Regions from separate parts of the Streptomyces sp. NPDC047017 genome, predicted to be linked through region 1. Evidence: riboswitches for the same ligand, from Rfam matches in the RefSeq annotation. Region 1 holds a riboswitch; each other region holds the start of a gene.
The links. A riboswitch is a leader RNA that binds a small molecule or an ion and turns the genes downstream of it on or off. The one in region 1 is predicted to bind thiamine pyrophosphate.
Positions count from the first base shown of each region.

Region 2: another riboswitch for thiamine pyrophosphate. It lies ahead of thiC (phosphomethylpyrimidine synthase ThiC); the one in region 1 lies ahead of ABZ858_RS32840 (thiamine ABC transporter substrate-binding protein).
Region 3: another riboswitch for thiamine pyrophosphate. It lies ahead of ABZ858_RS26385 (cytosine permease); the one in region 1 lies ahead of ABZ858_RS32840 (thiamine ABC transporter substrate-binding protein).

Region 1 covers NZ_JBEYVW010000025.1:111,364-116,346, forward strand. The annotation lists gene ABZ858_RS32830 (ABC transporter ATP-binding protein) at 1-629, opposite strand, end outside; gene ABZ858_RS32835 (iron ABC transporter permease) at 630-2,231, opposite strand; gene ABZ858_RS32840 (thiamine ABC transporter substrate-binding protein) at 2,297-3,373, opposite strand; TPP riboswitch at 3,454-3,559, opposite strand; gene rlmN (23S rRNA (adenine(2503)-C(2))-methyltransferase RlmN) at 3,643-4,749, opposite strand; gene ABZ858_RS32850 (phosphatidate cytidylyltransferase) at 4,842-4,983, opposite strand, start outside.
Region 2 covers NZ_JBEYVW010000023.1:82,237-87,219, forward strand. The annotation lists gene thiC (phosphomethylpyrimidine synthase ThiC) at 92-1,894, opposite strand; TPP riboswitch at 1,887-2,064, opposite strand; gene ABZ858_RS31410 (YibE/F family protein) at 2,136-3,551, shown strand; gene ABZ858_RS31415 (SsgA family sporulation/cell division regulator) at 3,650-4,087, opposite strand; gene ABZ858_RS31420 (helix-turn-helix domain-containing protein) at 4,186-4,980, opposite strand.
Region 3 covers NZ_JBEYVW010000017.1:40,346-45,328, reverse strand. The annotation lists gene ABZ858_RS26395 (LysR family transcriptional regulator) at 68-964, shown strand; gene ABZ858_RS26390 (TetR/AcrR family transcriptional regulator) at 1,037-1,627, opposite strand; TPP riboswitch at 1,902-1,997, shown strand; gene ABZ858_RS26385 (cytosine permease) at 1,987-3,402, shown strand; gene ABZ858_RS26380 (MBL fold metallo-hydrolase) at 3,439-4,401, opposite strand; gene ABZ858_RS26375 (TetR/AcrR family transcriptional regulator) at 4,557-4,983, shown strand, end outside.

The DNA of each region.
Region 1 (4,983 bases):
CGGCCGTCCCGCATCACCACGACCCGGTCGGCGAGCGCGAACGCCTCGCCCTGGTCGTGGGTGACGGCGAGCACGGTGGTGCCCAACCGGCCGAACAGTTCGCGCAGTTCGACGACGAGGCGTTCGCGCAGCGAGCGGTCGAGCTGGCCGAGCGGCTCGTCGAGCATGAGCAGGCGCGGGCGCGGGGCGAGCGCCCGGGCGAGGGCGACGCGCTGCTGCTCGCCGCCGGACAGGGCCGCCACGGCCCGCCGCCCGGCGCCCGGCAGCCCGACCAGCTCCAGCAACTCCCGTACCCGGGCATCCCGTTCACTGCGCACCGTACCGCGCATCCGCAGCCCGAAGCCGACGTTCCCGGCCACGTCCCGCTGCGGGAAGAGCTGGTGGTCCTGGAACATCAGGCCGACCTCGCGGCGGTGCACCGGCACACCCGCCTGTTCGCGCCCGTCGAGCAGCACCTGCCCGGCGTCCAGCGGCTGGAGTCCGGCGACCGCGCGCAGCAGCGTCGACTTGCCGCTGCCGCTGGGGCCGAGCACGCACACCGTCTCGTGCTCGGCGACCGCCAGGTCCACGGCGTCGAGCACCGGCCGCCCGCCGAAGCGCACGGTCGCGGCCCGAAGGCTCAGCAGCATCTAGAACTCCCCGCTCCGGTCGGTGCGCAGCCGTTCCAGGACCAGCAGCGCCACCGCGCACACCACCATGAGAATCGTCGACAAAGCCATCGCCTGGCCGTAGTTGAGGTCGCCGGGACGGCTCAGCAGCCGGGCCACCGCGACCGGCAGGGTCGGGTTGTCGGGCCGGGCGATGAACACGGTCGCGCCGAACTCCCCCAGGGACACCGCGAAGGCGAACCCGGCGGCGATCAGCAGCGCCCGCCGCACCAGCGGCAGGTCCACCTCCCGCCACACCCGCCACGGCGACGCCCCGAGCACGGCGGCCGCCTCCCGCAGCCGTACGTCCACGGCGCGCAGCACCGGCAGCATGGTCCGTACGACGAAGGGCACGCCGACCAGGGCCTGCGCGAGCGGGACCAGGACCCAGGACTGCCGCAGATCCAGCGGCGGCTTGTCCAGGGCGATCAGGAAACCGAACCCGACGGTCACCGCCGACACGCCGAGCGGCAGCATCAGCAGCGCGTCGAAGCCGCGGACCAGCCGGCCGGCGTCGCGGCGGGTGAGCGCGGCGGCGGCCAGCGCGCCGATCACCACCGCGATGGCGGTCGCTGCGGCGGCGTAGGCCAGGGAGGTGCCGACGGCGTCGATCGGCGCGACCAGGAAGGTGCCGCCGTCGGCGTCCGTCAGCGCCCGGTAGTAGCCGAGGCCGGGCGCGGTGAGCGAGCGCTGCACCAGCACGGCCAGCGGCAGCAGCAGGAGCACGGCGATGGAGGCGAGGACACCGGCCAGCAGCGCCCACTGCCGGGCGCCGCGCGGCCGCCGGGCGGTGCGGGCGGCGTCCACCAGCCGCAGCGCGCTCTCCCGGCGCCGTACGGTCCAGGCGTGCACGGCGAGGATCGCGCCGACCGCGAGGAACTGCACCAGCGTCAGGACCGCCGCGGTGGACAGGTCGAAGATCTCCGAGGTCTGCCGGTAGATCTCCACCTCCAGGGTGGAGAACGTGGGACCGCCGAGGATCTGCACCACGCCGAAGGAGGTGAAGGTGAACAGGAAGACCATGAGCGCGGCGGCGGCGAGCGCGGGCGCGAGAGCCGGCAGGGTGACCTTGCGCCAGGCGGTCAGCGGTGAGGCGCCGAGCATCCGGGCGGCCTCCTCCTGGCGCGGGTCGAGCTGGGCCCACAGGCCGCCCACGGTCCGGACGACCACGGCGTAGTTGAAGAAGACATGGGCGAGCAGGATCGCCCACACCGTGGTGTCCAGGCGCACCCCCCACAGCTCGTCGAGCAGGCCGCCGCGGCCGACCAGGGCGAGGAAGGCGGTGCCGACGACCACGGTGGGCAGCACGAACGGCACGGTGACGACGGCCCGCAGAAGATGGCGGCCGGGGAAGTCGTAGCGGGCGAGGACGTAGGCGCCGGGCAGCGCGATCAGCAGGGTGAGCGCGGTGGAGGCGAGCGCCTGCCAGGTGGTGAACCACAGCACGTGCCGGATGCCGGACTGGCCGAGCACGTCCGCGATCCGCCCGGGGTGCCAGGCCCCGCCGGTCCGCAGCCCGCGCCGGACGATCGCGGCCACCGGGTAGGCGAAGAACAGCGCGAAGAACGCGACGGGCGCGGCCATCAGGCCGAGCCGCGCCGCGTTCCCCGAACGACGGGCGCGGGCGCGGTCGCGGGCGGAGGCGGGGGCTACTTCAGTACGAGGGAGGTCCACGTCTTGACCCACTGGTCGCGGTCGGCGGCGATCTTCTCCGGTGCCATGGTCTCGGGGTCCTTGGCCTGCGGTCCGTACTTCGTGAACTCCGGCGGCACCTGGGCGCCCCGGCGCACCGGGTAGACGTACATGTTCAGCGGCATGTCCTGCTGGAACTCCTGGCTGAGCAGGAAGTCGAGGAAGGCCTTGCCGCCCTTGGTGTTCCTCGCGTTGCTGAGCAGGCCGGCGTACTCGGTCTGGCGGAAGCAGGTGCCGTCGGCGACGCCGGTGGGGGCGGTCTTCGGCCGCGGCTCGGCGTAGACGACCTCGGCGGGCGGCGAGGAGGCGTAGGAGACGACGAGGGGCCGGTCGCCCTTGGCCTTCCTGCCGCCCGCGGACCCGGAGAACTCCTGGTTGTACGCCTGCTCCCAGCCGTCGACGACCTTGACACCGTTGGCCTTGAGCTTCTTCCAGTACTCCGGCCAGCCCCCGTCGCCGTACTTCGCGGCGGTGCCGAGCAGGAAGCCGAGACCGGGCGAGGCGGTGGCGGGGTTCTCGGTGACGAGGAGGTTCTTGTACTGGGGCTTCGCGAGGTCGTCGAAGGTGGCGGGCGGGGCCAGCTTGTGGTCGGCGAAGTACTTCTTGTCGTAGTTGACGCAGATGTCGCCGGAGTCGACGGGCGTGACCCGGTGCTTGGCCTGGTCCACCCGGTACCGCGGCAGCACGAGCCCGGCGTCCTTGGGCTGGTAGGGCTGGAAGAGGCCGTTGTCCAGGGCGCGGGAGAGCAGGGTGTTGTCGACGCCGAAGAAGACGTCGCCCTGCGGGTCGTCCTTGGTGAGGACGGCCTTGTTGACGGCCTGGCCGGCGTCGCCGTCCTTGAGGACGCGGACCTTGTAGCCGGACTTCTTCTCGAAGTCGGCGATGACGCTCTTGGAGGCGGCCCACGAGTCGTGGCTGACCAGGGTCACGGTCTTGGTGTCCGCAGCGGACGAGCCGCCGTTGGACGACCCGCACGCGGAGAGCGTGACCAGGCCGAGTCCGACCGCCGCGGCGACGAACGTCTTGGTGTGCACTGGATGTCCTCCTGGGGGTTGGCCAGGAAGAGACGCGGCCCCGCCCGGGTCCGCGCGGGACGCCGGGCAGGGCGCAACAGCTTGAGTGGTGACCGAACTTCCTACCCAGAATGACCTGGGCGAGGTTCAGAGGGTCTGCGGCCGGTGCCGCACTCTCAGCGCTGTGGCGCTCCCCTGTCGGAATATGAAGATGTGTGTACGGCCCTCAGACTACCGTCCGGCAGACTACCGTCGGCCGGCACCCGGGCTGGCACCCGGCTGCCGCCCGCCTATCGCTCGGTGGCCGCCAGCTGGCCGCAGGCCCCGTCGATCTCCTGCCCACGGGTGTCCCGGACCGTCACCGGCACACCGTGCGCCGCGATCGCCTCGACGAACGCCTTCTCGTCCTCGGGCCGCGACGCCGTCCACTTGGAGCCGGGGGTCGGGTTGAGCGGGATGAGGTTGACGTGCACGGGCCGGCCCTTGAGCAGCCGGCCCAGCCGGTCGCCGCGCCACGCCTGGTCGTTGATGTCCCGGATCAGCGCGTACTCGATGGACAGCCGTCGCCCGGAGCGCGCGGTGTACTCGAACCCGGCGTCCAGCACCTCCCGCACCTTCCAGCGCGTGTTGACGGGCACGAGGGTGTCGCGCAGTTCGTCGTCGGGGGCGTGCAGGGAGATGGCGAGACGGCACTTGAGGCCCTCGTCGGCGAACCGGTGGATCGCCGGGACCAGGCCCACCGTGGACACGGTGATCCCGCGCTGGGACAGGCCGAGCCCGTCCGGCTCCGGGTCGGTCAGGGCACGGATGGAGCGGAGCACCCGGTTGTAGTTGGCGAGCGGCTCGCCCATGCCCATGAACACGATGTTGGACAGCCGCGCCGGACCGCCCGGCACCTCGCCGTCGCGCAGCGCCCGCATGCCGTCCACGATCTGGTGCACGATCTCGGCGGTCGACAGGTTGCGGTCGAGGCCGGCCTGGCCGGTCGCGCAGAACGGGCAGTTCATCCCGCAGCCCGCCTGCGAGCTGATGCACATGGTCACCCGGTCCGGGTAGCGCATGAGCACCGACTCGACGAGCGTGCCGTCGAACAGCCGCCACAGCGTCTTGCGGGTGGTGCCCTCGTCGGTGGACAGGTGCCGCACGACCGTCATCAGGTCGGGCAGCAGCGCCTCCCGCAGCTTGGCGCGCGACCCGGCGGGGATGTCGGTCCACTGCTCCGGGTCGTGCGCGTACCGCGCGAAGTAGTGCTGCGAGAGCTGCTTGGCGCGAAACGGCTTCTCGCCGATCGCGGCCACGGCCTCCTTGCGCTCGGCGGGCGAGAGATCGGCAAGGTGCCGCGGCGGCTTCTTGGCTCCGCGGGGGGCGACGAAAGTGAGTTCTCCGGGCTTGGGCATGGTGGTACCAGTGTCGCAGATCGACTCGGGTGGCCCGGCGGGCCGCCGGTCACGAGGGCGGCAGGCGGCAGGGGTAGGGCGCCGGGGCCGGCTCAGGCCGAGCCGACGAACAGCACCAGCAGGAGCCAGACCACCGGGGCGGTCGGCAGCAGGGAGTCCAGGCGGTCCATGATGCCGCCGTGGCCGGGCAGCAGCGTGCCCATGTCCTTGATGCCCAGATCCCGCTTGATCATG
Region 2 (4,983 bases), on a different contig from region 1:
CGCCCCCGTGCGGAAGCCGGACCTGACGGCCGGCGCCGAGCGCCCCCGCCCTGGAGGGGGGTCGCTCAGCGTGGGTCCGCCGGGCCGGTGATCAGTCGGCCAGCGGGAGGTACACCCGGTTCCCGCCGGCGGCGAACTCCTTCGACTTCCGCAGCATCCCCTCGGCGATCTCGTCGGGGGAGGCCCCCTCGGCCACCGTGCCGCCGAACCGCTCGTTGATGCTCTGACTGATCTTCATCGAGCAGAACTTCGGACCGCACATCGAGCAGAAGTGGGCCGTCTTGGCGGGCTCCGCCGGAAGCGTCTCGTCATGGAACTCCCGTGCCGTGTCCGGGTCGAGGGCCAGATTGAACTGGTCCTCCCACCGGAACTCGAAGCGGGCGTCGGACAGCGCGTCGTCCCACTCCTGCGCCCCGGGGTGGCCCTTGGCGAGGTCGGCCGCGTGGGCGGCGATCTTGTAGGTGATGACACCGGTCTTGACGTCGTCCCGGTCGGGCAGGCCCAGGTGCTCCTTGGGCGTGACGTAGCAGAGCATGGCCGTGCCCCACCAGGCGATCATCGCGGCACCGATGCCGGAGGTGATGTGGTCGTACGCCGGAGCGACGTCCGTGGTCAGCGGGCCGAGCGTATAGAACGGAGCCTCATCGCAGATCTCCTGCTGAAGGTCGATGTTCTCCTTGATCTTGTGCATCGGGACGTGCCCCGGGCCCTCGATCATGGTCTGTACGTGGAAACGCCTGGCGATCGTGTTGAGTTCCCCGAGCGTGCGCAACTCCGCGAACTGGGCGTCGTCGTTGGCGTCCGCGATCGAGCCGGGCCGGAGTCCGTCGCCGAGCGAGTACGTGACGTCATAGGCCGCGAGGATCTCGCACAGCTCCTCGAAGTGCTCGTAGAGGAACGACTCCTTGTGGTGCGCCAGACACCAGGCCGCCATGATCGAGCCGCCGCGCGAGACGATGCCGGTCTTGCGGTTCGCGGTGAGCGGCACGTACGCCAGGCGCACACCGGCGTGCACCGTCATGTAGTCCACACCCTGCTCGGCCTGCTCGACGACCGTGTCCTTGTAGATCTCCCAGGTCAGCTCCTCGGCCCTGCCGTCGACCTTCTCCAGTGCCTGGTAGAGCGGCACCGTGCCGATCGGGACGGGGGAGTTGCGCAGCACCCACTCGCGGGTGGTGTGGATGTTGCGGCCGGTGGAGAGGTCCATGACCGTGTCGGCGCCCCAGCGGGTGGCCCACGTCATCTTCTCGACCTCCTCCTCGATGGAGGAGGTGACCGCGGAGTTGCCGATGTTGGCGTTGACCTTCACCAGGAACCGCTTGCCGATGATCATCGGCTCGATCTCCGGGTGGTTGATGTTGGCCGGCAGCACCGCGCGGCCCGCGGCGATCTCCTCGCGGACCACCTCGGGGGACACGTTCTCCCGGACCGCCACGAACTCCATCTCCGGCGTGATCTCCCCGCGGCGCGCATAGGCGAGTTGCGTCACCGCCTGTCCGGCGCGGCCCCGGCGCGGCTGGCGCGGGCGGCCGGGGAACACCGCGTCGAGGTTGCGCAGGCCACCGCGCGGCGAGGTGTGCTTGATCCCGTCGTCCTCGGGGCGGACCGGACGGCCCGCGTACTCCTCGGTGTCGCCGCGGGCGATGATCCAGTTCTCCCGCAGCGGCGGCAGGCCCCGGCGGACATCGGTGTCGACGAGCGGATCGGTGTACGGGCCCGAGGTGTCGTACAGCGTGACCGACCGCCCGTTGGTGAGCTGCACCTGACGGACCGGCACCCGCAGGTCGGGGCGTGAGCCCTCGACGTACGCCTTGTGCCAGCCGATGGACTTCCCGGCCTCCTGGGACTGCTCGTCCCGGACGGAGACAGGCGTGCGTGCGTCCTTGTTGGTCATGAGACCTACTCCCTACGCCGGCATTACCCGGTAACAGGTTCGGCGGTCGACGCAGCGGTGTCCGTCTGTCGGCGTCTCCTGCGGAACGGCGTCCGTTCCACGTGAAACATCGCGAAGACGAAGGTCAGCGCCCTCTCAGCCCGGTGCTCCGAGCTCCCGCGTGTGCAAAGGTGCCTCCACGCTAGCGTCATCGGCGGTGGGATGAACAGTGGGCCTCCGCGGTTCTTGCGATGATCGGGCGGTGACCACCACACAGCAGTCCCCCGACCCGCCGCCCCGTCCCGGACGCGGGCGAGGCCACGGGAACGGCTCCGGACCCGGGCACGGCCATGGCCATGGACACAGCCACAGCCACGGGCCGGCCGCTCCCGTCTCGAAGCACCTTCGCCGGGTCATCGCCGCCGTGCTGATCCCGTTCGCCGCCGCGGTCGTCGTCGGACTCGTCGTCCTGTGGCCGGGCGGCGCCCCCGCCCACACCCGCACCGGCGTGGGCTTCGACCGCCAGACGCAGCAGGCCACGGTCACCCGGGTGACGGAGGTGAGCTGCACGTCGGTGAACGCCTCCGGCGGAGCGCCGGCCGACGCCACCCCGGCCGCCCCGGGTTCCGCCGGGCCGGCCCGGCCGTCCGGCACCTGCAAGAAGGCCACGGTCCGCGTCGGCACCGGCAAGGACAAGGGGCGCACCTTCACCGAGATCGTGCAGCCGGACCAGCCACGGCAGTTCCACCAGGGCGAGAAGCTCGTGGTCGCCTACGAGCCCTCCGCGCCGCGGGACCTGCAGTACTCCGTCTCCGACGTCGACCGCCGCTTCCCGATGGCGCTGCTGGCCGGGATCTTCGCCCTCGCCGTCGTGGTCGTCGGGCGGCTGCGGGGCGTCATGGCCCTGGTCGCGCTGGCGATCAGCTTCCTGGTGCTGGAGCTCTTCATCCTGCCCGCGGTGCTACAGGGCTCGAATCCGCTGGTCGTGGCGGTGGTCGGGGCGAGCGCCATCATGCTGATCGCGCTGTACCTGTGCCACGGCCTGTCCGCGCGCACCTCGGTGGCGGTGCTCGGCACGCTGATCTCCCTGGTGCTGATCGGCGTGCTGGGCTCGCTGTTCATCGGCTGGGCCGCGCTGACCGGCAACACCGACGACAACACCGGGCTGATCCATGGCCTGTATCCGTCGATCGACATGAGCGGTCTGCTGCTCGCCGGGGTGATCATCGGTTCGCTCGGTGTCCTCGACGATGTGACGGTGACGCAGACGTCCGCGGTCTGGGAGCTGCACGAGGCCAATCCGGCCATGGGCTGGCGCGGGCTGTACCGCGCGGGCATCCGCATCGGGCGCGACCACATCGCGTCCGTCGTCAACACCCTTGTCCTCGCCTACGCGGGCGCCGCGCTGCCGCTGCTGCTGCTCTTCTCCATCGCGCAGAGCAGTGTGGGCACCGTCGCCAACAGCGAGCTGGTGGCGGAGGAGATCGTGCGCACGCTGGTGGGCTCCATCGGCCTGGTCGCCTCGGTGCCGGTCACCACCGCTCTGGCGGCGCTCGTCGTCTCGGCCGACCGCGCCGGTGCGTCGGCGGCTCCGGGTCCTGGGGCTACGGGCCCGGCCGCCCCGGCTGCTCCGCTCGCGCCGACGCGCGGCAAGCGGGGCCGGCGCCGTAAGCGGTGAGCCGGCCGGCGCGCAGGGGAGCCTTCCGGCGCCGTGTGCGCGGGCGGCGTACGCGGTGAAGCGTCACGCCACCCCGTGCGCCCCGGTGCAGAAACGCTTCATCCTGCGCTCTGTTCTTCCGCGAGGATGCGGTCCAGGGCCTCGTCGAGGTGGGCGTCGAAGTCGGCCAGAGCGCCCTCCTGGCCGAGCGGCACCAGTTTGTCCGTACGGTCCAGGAACGCCACGAGGGGCGCGGTGGAGGAGCGGAACAGCGCCCGGTCACTGCCGACCTGAAGGCGGATCAGCACCTCGGCCAGGGAGTCGTCGGCGGCGGGAGCGATCCGCACATCGCCGTCCCCGCACGGCCGGCCCACCCCGTCGATCAGCAGCTCACGGCCGAAGGCCCAGGTGACGGGGGCGTCGCCGGGCAAGTGGAAGGTCAGCCGTACGGCGTAGGGATCACAGGTCTCGTACCGCAGTTCCACCGGAATGCGGAAGGAGAGCTCCTCGGAGACGAGAAAGCTCATCATGACCTCTGCCTGTACGGACTCGCGCATCGCTACCCCGTCATCTGCCGTCGACTGGCCGGGAATCACCCAGAAAATACTGGTGGCATCTTGCTGAACGTATATGGCAGATCACAAGGAGTGAGTTTTCAGATACTGATAGCGAGCGCCAGCGACCCGACACGCCGCCCCACCTCGCTCTCCAGCCGCCGTGCCGCGGGCAGCAGCCGGTCGGCCTGGTGTGCGGGAAGGGAAAGGGCCATCGTGGCGGCCGTGTCGCCCAGGGTGATGGGGACGGCCGCGCAGACCGCGCCCAGCGCGTACTCCTGCCGCTCCGTCACCGGCCGCATCCGCACCGTCCGGTCCAGCCGCCGCAGCAGCGTGTGATCGTCACGGACGGTGTACGGGGTGAGGGAGCGCACGGGGTAGCGGGCCAGGTGGTCGCGGCGGGCGTTCTCGTCCAGCTGCGACAGCAGGCACTGGCCGACGGCGTGCGCGTGGCCCGTCTCCCGGAAGTCGGCCCACTCCTGGACCGCCGGGCTGCCCGGGGTGTCGGAGACGCACATGACCTCGATCTCCCCGTCCCGGTACATCGCGTAATAGATGGGCGCACCGATCAGATCGCGCCATTGTGCGAGCGCGTCGACGATCGTGGTGCGACGTTTCTGCGCGGCGCCGCTGCTACTCAGCCGCTCGGCCGCCTTCCCGAGGAAGAACAGGCCCCTGTCGCGGTGCAGATAGCCCTCGTGGACCAGGGTCCGCAGCAGGTGGTAGGCGGTGGGCAGGGCGAGGCCGGTCTCGCGGGCCAGCTGCTTGGCCGGGGCTCCGTGCTCGTGTTCCGCGACGGTCTCCAGCAGGCGCATCGCGCGCTGCACGGACCCGATGAGGGTCTGGGAGGGCTGGGCGGGCGGCTGCTCCGGGACGCCTGCGCGGGGCCGCTCCACCGG
Region 3 (4,983 bases), on a different contig from region 1:
GATTGACGAGGAGACCTTGCAGAAAATGCAAGGACGCAGGTGAGAAGGGGTGAGGTGGAGCAGGACGATGGATCTCAATCTGCTGAGGGCGCTGGACGTCCTCCTTCAGGAGAACAGCGTGACGCGGGCCGCCGAGCGGCTCGGGACCTCGCCTTCGACGACCAGCCGGATGCTGGCCCGGCTGCGCCGCGCGGTGGGGGACCCGCTGCTGGTCAGGGCCGGCCAGGAACTGGTACCGACCGCGCGGGCGCTGGAACTGCGCCAGGAGGTCGGCGCGTTGCTGCGGGGCTGCGACAACGTGCTGCGCCCCGGGGCCGGTTTCGACGCCGGGCACCTCCGGCGCACCTTCCGGGTGCAGACCACCGAAATCCTGGTGGCGGGGGTGGCCGGGGCCCTGATCGAGAGCATCCACGCGGAGGCCCCGGACGTGGACGTGGTGTTCCTGCCGGAGGCCGTGGAAGGCGGGGCGGCGCTGCGGCAGGGCGGGGTGGACGTCGAACTGGGCGTCCTGGACAACCTGGACCCGGAGATCCGGACCCGGCCGCTCAAACGGACGGCACTGGTCGGCGTCGCCCGCAGCGGCCATCCCCTCTTCCGCGGGCGCATCGACGCCCGCCGCCTCGCCGCCGCCGACCACATCGGCATCTCCCGGCTCGGCAAGCGCCTCGGTCCCCTGGACACCGCGCTCGCGGAACGCGGGCTGCGGCGCCGTACCGCCGTCGTGGTGCCCAGCCACACCAGCGCCATGATGCTCGCGAGCGACAGCGACCTCGTCGCCCTCACCGTGGCCGACTGGCTCCCCGGCACGATCGCGGCGCTGGGCCTGCGCACCTTCCCCATCCCCCTCGAACTCCCCTGCCTGGAGCTGGGGATGGCCTGGCACCCACGCAACTCGTCCGACCCGGGCCACCGCTGGTTCCGCGACCGGCTGGCCGCCGTGGTGGCCCCGGCTGAAGCCACCTGACCCGGAGCCGGGCCGGGGGGACGGCGTGGCGTCGGGCGGCATCGCCGGGGCGCCGGCGGTCACGCCAGCGGCTCAGTGCCGCCCGCGTGCGCGCAGTTCGCGCAGGAACGTCTCGGCCAGTTCCCGGGGGGCGAGCCGGGCGGGGTCGCGGCCGCTGAGCACCCAGAAGAAGGCGGGTCCGATCAGGAGGGCCGTGGCCTCGCCGACCGGGACCGGCCCGGCGCCTGCGCCTGCGCCGAGTACGCCCTCGATCACTGTGCGCGCGCTGTCACCCAGGACGTCCTTGGTGGCGAGGAGGTCCGCCACGGCGGGGTCGTGCTGCGCCTCCCCGAGCAGGGCCCGGTAGGCGGCGCCGGCCGGTGAGCGGGCGAGGAAGTCCACCAGTGCCGCCACATAGGCGGTGAGGTCGTCGACGGGCTCGCCGGTGGGCTCGACGGCGAGTTCCTGCTCCGCGTCCACCGCGCTGGCCTCGAAGAGGATCTCCGCCTTGGTCGACCACCAGCGGTAGACCGTCTGGCGGGACACACCGGCCCGCTCCGCGATGCCCTTCATCGTCATGGCCGCGTAGCCGACTTCGAGCAACTGGTCGTCGACCGCCCGCAGCACGGCCGTACGCGCCTGCTCACTGCGGGGACGCCCCACCTGTCCGTGCCGCCTCTCCATGGCGGCCACCATACATGGACAGCGTGTCTCGCAGAGCGGGCGTTCCGGTGCCGTTCCGTTGCATGCCCGCTGCTCAGAGGCGGTCTCCGCACCAGCGCGTCCGGGAAGACCGAGAGTCCGGGACCGCACCGGCGGACGGGCGGGCGGACGGCCGGTGCGGGCGGCCGGGCGGACGGCCGGTGCGGACGGACGGCCGGTGCGGACGGCCGGGCGGGCGGGCGGCCGGTGCGGGCGGTGCGGGCCCTCTCACCTGGCCGGGCTATCCTGGCGGCCGTACCTGGACACGGGGTGCCCCCGCGCGGGGGCTGAGATCACACCCGTCGAACCTGAACCAGTTAGGACTGGCGGAGGGATGTCACATGTCGTTGCCGTATGCCCATGGTGAAACGGCCGTCACCGACCCACGACACATCACGGCGTTCGACGGGCGCATGCCCTCGGCCCCCGGCGACCTGCGGGTGGAGGCGCGGGGCATCACGCCCGTGCCCGAGGACGCCCGCTACGGCGGCCCGGGGCGGCTGTTCACCGTCTGGTTCGCGCCCAACCTGACCATGACCGGCGTGTTCACCGGCACCGTCGGTGTCACGCTCGGGCTGGACTTCACGACCGCGCTGGCGGCGGTGGTGCTGGGCACCCTGCTGGGCGCGGTGCCCACCGCCTACCTGGGCACCTGGGGCAGCCGGACCGGCGCGGCGCAGCTGCCGCTGGCCCGGCTGGCCTTCGGCGGGTCGGTGGCCCTGCCGGGCGCCCTGCAATGGCTGTCGTCCATCGCCTGGGACGCGCTGATCGGCTTGTTCGGCGGGGACGCGCTGGCCCAGTTGTCCGGGTGGCCGTTCTGGGCGGGCGTCCTGGTGATGCTGGCCGCCCAGGGCGCCCTGGGCGTGCTCGGGTACGAGGCGATCCACCGCCTGCAGACGGTGATGACCTTCGCGCTCGCCGCCGCCTTCGTCCTGCTGGCGGTGAAACTGCTGCACGGCACGCACGCCGCGCAACCGGCCACCGCGCACGGCGCCGACCGGGCCGGCGCGTTCGTCCTGACCTGCACCGTCGCGCTGAGCCTCGCCCTGTCCTGGGCGCCGTACGCCAGTGATTTCAGCCGTTACCTGCCGCCCACCGCCTCACGCCGGCGCATGTTCTGGTGCACCCTGCTCGGCATCGGCGTGTCCTTCGTGGCGGTGCAGGCGCTCGGCCTGTGGGGGGCCGCCGAGTTCACCGACCAGACCGCCCACGGCGTCGACCGGCTCCTCGGCGGCGGTGTGCTCGGCACCTTCGGGCTGCTCGCGGTGGCGCTCGCGGCGCTGTGCAGCAACGCCATGAACGACTACAGCGGATCGCTGGCCCTGCAGACCATGGGCGTACGGCTGCCCCGCCCGGTGGCCGCCGCGTGCGCCGCGGTGCTCGGTTTCCCGCTGGTGCTGTGGATGCACGCGGCCGACACCACCGCCCGCTTCCAGAACGTGCTGCTGTTCGTCGGGTACTGGATCCCCGCGTTCGTCGCGATCGTGGTCGTCGACTGGGCCGCCCGGGCCCGGGTGCGCGGCGGCCGCCCCGTCGACCTGGCCGAGGAGGCGGCCCGCCCGCAGCCGTGGTGGCCCGCGCTCACCGCGTTCGTCGTCGCGTTCGCGGCGGCGGTGCCGTTCATGGACACCGGCCTGTACGTGGGCCCGGCCGCCCGCGCCCTGCACGGCGCCGACCTCGCCTACCCGGTGGCGTTCGCCGCCGCGCTGCTGGTCTACGCGCCGCTGCGGCTGCGGCGCGCGCACGACCACACCTGACGGTGACGGCCCCTGGCCGGGCGGGGCCGGCCCGGCTCACCCGGCCAGGTTCTTCTCGGTGCCGTCGGGCCGGACGTCGACGAGCTTGCCGTCGACGCCCTGCTCCTGGAACGCCTTGACCAGCGAGCCGAGGTCCTCGGAGTAGATGTTCCAGCTGTCGGTGTGGACGGCGACCACCTTGCGGGGGTTCAGCTCCTTCACCACCAGCGCCGCGTTCTTCGAGGTCAGGGTCAGCGGCGCGTTCTTCAGGATCGCCGGGGTGCGGGCGGCGCCGGCGAACAGGACGGCGGTGTCGATCGGCCCGATCTCCTTCTTGACCCGGTCGCCGACCTCCTTGGCCACCTTCACCGAGGCGTTGTCACCGGAGACGTAGACGGTGGGCACGCCCTTGCCGCTGAGCACGAACCCGGTGACCTCGCCGTCCGCGCCGCGGGACACCCCGTCGGGGCCGTGCAGGGCGGGCACCGCGGTGACCGTGATCGACCCGGTGGGCGTCTTCAGCTCCTGCTGCTGCCAGTTCGTCATGCCCGTGATGTGCGCGCCGAGCCGCTTGCGCGCGCCGGGCGTGGAGTACACCACCGGGATGTCCTTGAGCAGCTTGCGGCCGGAGTCGTCGAGGTTGTCGTCGTGCTGGTCGTGGGAGAGGAGTACGGCGTCGATCCGGCCGAGCTTGTCCACGCCGAACGCGGGGCCGTGCGTCTTCTCCAGCCCGCTCTTGTACTTCTTCGGCTCGTCGAAGGTCGGGTCGATCAGCAGACGCGCACCGCCGAGCTTCAGGATCGTGGTCGGCCCGCCGACGTGGATGGCGGTGAAGGCGGCGCCGGCGGCCTGGTCGGGGGCCGTGGACTTCGGCGCGGCGGCCGTGGACCGCGGCGCGCCGGACGCCTGCCGGGCGGCGCCGTCATCGCTGCCGCCGCCACCGCAGGCGGCGAGCAGGACCGCACCGGTGGCGGTCGCGGCGACGGCGGCGCAGGCACGGTGGAACGTCGGACGGTTCATCGGGGACACCAGCTCTCTCGCTACCAACAGGACGTATTCGACGCTAACATAATTGGTTAGTGTCGTTAACACTGTTCCCGGCACCGCCCCCTGACTTCACGCACCTTTCCGGACAAAAACCGGCCGCCCTCGTTAGCGCTGCTATCGTGGCGACCATGTCGACGGCACGAGAGCGCATTCTGGACGCCACCTCGGAACTGCTCGCCACCAAGGACGCGCTGGCGATCTCGACCCGGGCGATCTGCGACCGGGCCAAGGTCGGCATGCCCGAGATCTACCGGCAGTTCGGCGACAAGCAGGGACTGCTCACCGCGGCCGCCGATCTCGGTTTCGAACGCTTCCTGGCCAACAAGCGGCGCAACCCGTCCACCGGCGATCCGGTGGCGGACCTGCGCACGGCCTGGGACAGCCATGTCTCGTTCGCGCTCCGCAACCCCCATCTCTACCGGCTGATGTTCACCCCCACAGGGGACGCGAAGCCGCAGGGGATCAAGGAGGCGCAGGCCCTCCTGCGCGCGGCCGTGCAGCGCTGCCGTGCCGCCGGGCGGCTGCGCACCGCCCCCGAACTGGCCTGTCAGTCGA